2 regions of the Shimia sp. R9_1 genome follow, and region 2 is predicted to be linked to the other one. Evidence: riboswitches for the same ligand, from Rfam matches in the RefSeq annotation. Region 2 holds a riboswitch; the other holds the start of a gene.
The links. Region 2 has a riboswitch for cobalamin ahead of nrdH (glutaredoxin-like protein NrdH). Riboswitches for the same ligand answer to the same signal wherever they lie in the genome.
Positions count from the first base shown of each region.

Region 1: linked by a shared signal. The riboswitch ahead of J7399_RS01625 (DUF1636 domain-containing protein) and the one ahead of nrdH (glutaredoxin-like protein NrdH) in region 2 are both predicted to bind cobalamin.

Region 1 is NZ_JAGHRN010000001.1:325,496-327,692, forward strand. It holds gene cobO (cob(I)yrinic acid a,c-diamide adenosyltransferase) at 1-507, opposite strand, end outside; cobalamin riboswitch at 549-766, shown strand; gene J7399_RS01625 (DUF1636 domain-containing protein) at 843-1,226, shown strand; gene cobW (cobalamin biosynthesis protein CobW) at 1,223-2,197, shown strand, end outside.
Region 2 is NZ_JAGHRN010000006.1:121,799-123,995, reverse strand. It holds gene J7399_RS21215 (GMC family oxidoreductase) at 1-562, shown strand, start outside; gene J7399_RS17840 (hypothetical protein) at 559-984, shown strand; cobalamin riboswitch at 1,153-1,342, shown strand; gene nrdH (glutaredoxin-like protein NrdH) at 1,425-1,646, shown strand; gene nrdI (class Ib ribonucleoside-diphosphate reductase assembly flavoprotein NrdI) at 1,652-2,080, shown strand; gene nrdE (class 1b ribonucleoside-diphosphate reductase subunit alpha) at 2,062-2,197, shown strand, end outside.

The sequences.
Region 1 (2,197 bases), on a different contig from region 2:
GCCGGTCAAAAGAACGTGAGTCATCTCAGGCTTTTCGCTCAGCAGAAAATCGACCACATCGTCGATATCGAGGTAGTCATTGCGCAGCGCGATGTTGATTTCATCGAGCATCACAAAGCGGTTCTCCGGGTTGCGGATCAGCTCCTTGGCCAGCTCCCAGCCAGCCTCTGCTTTGGCAATGTCACGCTCTCGGTCCTGCGTCTCCCAGGTAAACCCTTCCCCTGACACATGAAATTGCACTTCTTCTGGGAAATGCTCTTCCAGAAAGGCCCGCTCCCCCGTGGCCATCGCGCCTTTGATGAACTGCACCACAGCCACCGGCATGCCATGTGCAATGCAGCGCATAATCATGCCAAATCCGGAGGAGCTTTTGCCTTTGCCCGGCCCGGTGTGCACGATGATCAGACCTTTTTCTTCGGTCTTTGTGGCCATCATCCTGTCTCGCGCCGCTTTGATTTTGGCCATCTTGGCCTTGTGGCGTTCGTTCTGATCCGTGTTTTCAGACATTCCTGCCCCTCCGTTCGCGCTTGACTTAGCCGCAATCATTGCCCATTCGGGTTGTCGCTGGTTTCTGCTCGATTTGAGCAGGTGAAAAGGGAATGTGAAACGGGTCCAACGTCAAGGCCCAAAGCGCAGCCGCCCCCGCGACCGTGACCGGAGAGGTCCGCCACAGCCACTGGAGAGATCCGGGAAGGCAGGAGGACCACCAGAGCCAAAGCTCTGAGATCCGCAAGCCGGGAGACCTGCCAGCGCAAATGACATAAACCGGACGGGGTGTTTCGGTGTCGGGCTCTCCATAGATGTCCCGTGTTTGCCCCGTCCCTGAAAAGGGACCAGATCTGATGGCTGATGCAAATGCTCCAGTCGAATTGCTTGTCTGCACCACTTGCCGTGCCGGCCAGCCAACCGACGTCGAAGGGCCGCGCCCCGGCACGCAATTGTTTGATGCGCTCACCGCCTCAGACCTGCCGGAAAACGTGACCGTGAAAGGTGTTGAGTGCTTTTCCAACTGCGATTTTGGCTGCTCGATCACCGTGCGTGGCGGCGATGAGCGCTGGACCTATGTCTATGGCAATTTCACCGGTGCAGAAGACGCGGAACTGGTTGCGGACGGCGTGAGCAAATATGCCGCCACCGCTGACGGGCTGGTTCCATGGCGCGAACGCTCCACCCATTTCCGCAAAAACTGCATCGCCCGCATTCCCCCACTGGAGATCCCCGAATGAGCACTCTTGAGAAACTCCCCGTCACCGTCATCACCGGCTTTCTGGGATCCGGCAAAACGACACTGGTGCGCAACCTGATGACCAAACCACAGGGCAAACGCCTTGCGGTGATCGTCAATGAATTTGGCGATGTGGGGGTGGACGGCGAGATCCTGAAATCCTGCGCCATCCCGGATTGCCCGGCCGAAAACATCATGGAGCTGGCCAACGGCTGCATCTGCTGCACCGTGGCGGATGATTTCATTCCCACCATCGAAGCCCTTATGCAGCTTGAGCCGCGCCCAGAGCACATTCTGATTGAAACCTCCGGCCTGGCCCTGCCAAAGCCGCTGTTGAAGGCGTTTGACTGGCCCGACATCCGCTCCAAGATCACTGTCGATGGTGTGATCGCGCTGGCGGATGCAGAGGCTGTGGCCGATGGCCGCTTTGCCACCGATGTGGCCGCCGTGGATGCGCAGCGCGAAGCAGATGAAGGCTTGGATCACGAAACCCCTCTGTCTGAGGTCTTTTTGGATCAGATCAACTGCGCCGACATCGTGCTGCTGACAAAGCCTGACCTGGCTGGCCCGGAAGGTGTCGCCAAAGCCAAAGAGATCGTCCTGTCAAAAGCACCCCGCGCACTGCCCGTGGTTGAAGTGGCAGAAGGCGATGTGGACCCGCGTGTGATCCTTGGCCTGGAAGCCGCCGCAGAAGACGATCTGGAGGCCCGTCCCTCCCACCACGAAGATCACCACCACGCTCATGATGGTAACGATCATCATCACGATGACGATCATCATCATGACCACCATCACGATCACAACCATGAGGCGTTCAACAGCATTGTTGTTGACGTGCCAGAGCAAACCGATCCCGCAGCTTTTGCTGCCAAGATCGAGAAAATGGCCAAAGATCTCAACATCCTGCGCGTCAAAGGCTACGCCGCGGTTGAAGGCAAACCCATGCGTCTGCTGGTGCAGGCTGTGGGCGCG
Region 2 (2,197 bases):
GGGGCAGTTTGTTTGGGTGAACATTCCGTTTGACAACTATTATGGCGGCACTTCGCTGACCGGGATGGGATACGGATTTTACGATGGGGAGTTTCGTCGCGAGGCGGCGTCTGTCCTCATTGAAAGCTGGAATGCACCGCCGTCTTTGCGCCTTGAGAAAGGAAAATGGCTGCAACGCCTGAAGTTGAAGCTGGTGGCCGAAGATTTGCCGCAGGAGCAGAACCGCGTCGTGTTGAAAGACGACGCGCCGACGATTTTGTGGTCCGGGCACAGCGCCTATGCCTATGCTGGCCTTGCGCGGGCGCGTGAGCGTGTGTCCTCACTGATCCCATTTGACCATGAGATTGTCGGGATAGGGGGCATTGAGCCGACGGAAGCGCATATTATCGGAGGCACCCCCATGGGTACGGGCAGCAAAACCGGTGTGGTGGACAAAAACCTGCGGGTCTTTGGTGTCTCCAATTTGGCCTGTCTTGGGGCTGGGACCTTCACGACCGGGGCGGCTGCGAACCCGACGCTCACGCTGTCGGCGCTGTCGCTTTATGCGGGAGAGCAGCTATGAGTTTGAGGCGGCGCGCGTTTCTGGTGGGGGCAGCCGGTCTGGCGGGGGCGGTTCTGGTGCCTTTGACGCTGGGCGGCACCACGTCATTCCTGCGACGCACGCTGAAGGATCACTTTGGCCCTGAGGCTCTGGAGCTGGCGGGCATTGACGATTTTGTTGACGAGTTCGCCGCCTTGGCCGGAGAGGATGACCCGGCAAAGAAGATCGCGGCGGAGATGTACTTTGGCTGGCATGGGGATCGTGTGAAAATGATCGGCCCGGCCAAGGCGATACAGGAGCGGTTTCTTTTCACCATCCTGCACCGGAGCAACATCATCGCGGTTCAGCAAGGCCGCGCGACAGAGTTTGAATACGGGTCCGTTGATCCTTGGTCACCGGTGTGCGGGCTCTATCTTTCCTCCTTCGCGGATGAAACGCTTTAGGTGAAACGCCGGTGTGCGGCTGGCCATTTTTCTGAGGGTGATGAGATCTTGCGCCGGGATGGCGGTGATGTGGATATCTTGGGCAGATATCCACAGAAACTTTGCATCCATCAACAATAAATCGAAGTCACAATGCCGCTATATATTGACACTATGTGGTGATCACACCCTATATAGGGGTGCTTCGGTTCTTTCGATTCCTGTCGAAGGCTAAGAGGGAAGCCGGTGAAATTCCGGCGCTGCCCCCGCAACTGTAAGCGGATAGCAAGGCTGAATATGCCACTGGGGGCATCCTCGGGAAGGCCAGCCAAGCGTTGATCCGCGAGTCAGGAGACCTGCCGAAAGTGCAAAATGATGACCACGAACGGAGGGTTCGGGGGCGCGTAAGAGGTGGTGCTGCCACTCTGCGTCCTCGGCTTTGACAAAAAGAAAGAGGACAGATGAGCATCATCGTTTATTCCAAACCCGCTTGTGTACAATGCACCGCAACCACACGTGCGCTGGACGCCAAAGGCATCAGCTATGATGTGGTTGATCTGACGCAAGATGACAGCGCGCTGAGCCATGTGACCGAGCTGGGCTATCGTCAGGCGCCAGTGGTTGTGGCGGGTGCGGATCACTGGTCGGGCTTTCGCCCTGACATGATCGCTCAGCTGGCCTAAGGGAGGTGAGCCGCCAATTTCCGGCGCTTGTCTACTATTCCTCAAAATCGGGCAACACCCACCGGTTTGTGACGCGGCTCGGTATTGAAGCCGCGCGCATCTCGGAGGATCCCGACGCGCCGCTCCCTGACCCCAAAGAAGCCTTTGTTCTGATCTGTCCGACCTATGCGGACGGGCAGGGGCGGGGGGCTGTGCCCAAACAGGTGATCCGTTTTCTCAACGACGCCACCAAACGCGCCCACCTTGTTGGGGTGATTGCCACCGGCAATCGCAACTTTGGCGCCACCTACGGGTTGGCCGGGCGCGTCATCGCCGAAAAATGCAACGTCCCGCTGCTCTACACCTTCGAGCTGGCTGGCACCGAAACTGATATTTCCCGCGTCCGTGCGGGGCTGGAAAAGATTGGGAGACCGCTATGCTCGACAGCACAGTGAACGAGCAGGACTATCACGCACTCAACGCGATGCTGAATCTGTATGACGCGGATGGCAACATCCGCTTTGACGCGGATCGCATGGCGGCGCGTCAGTATTTCCTGCAGCATGTGAACC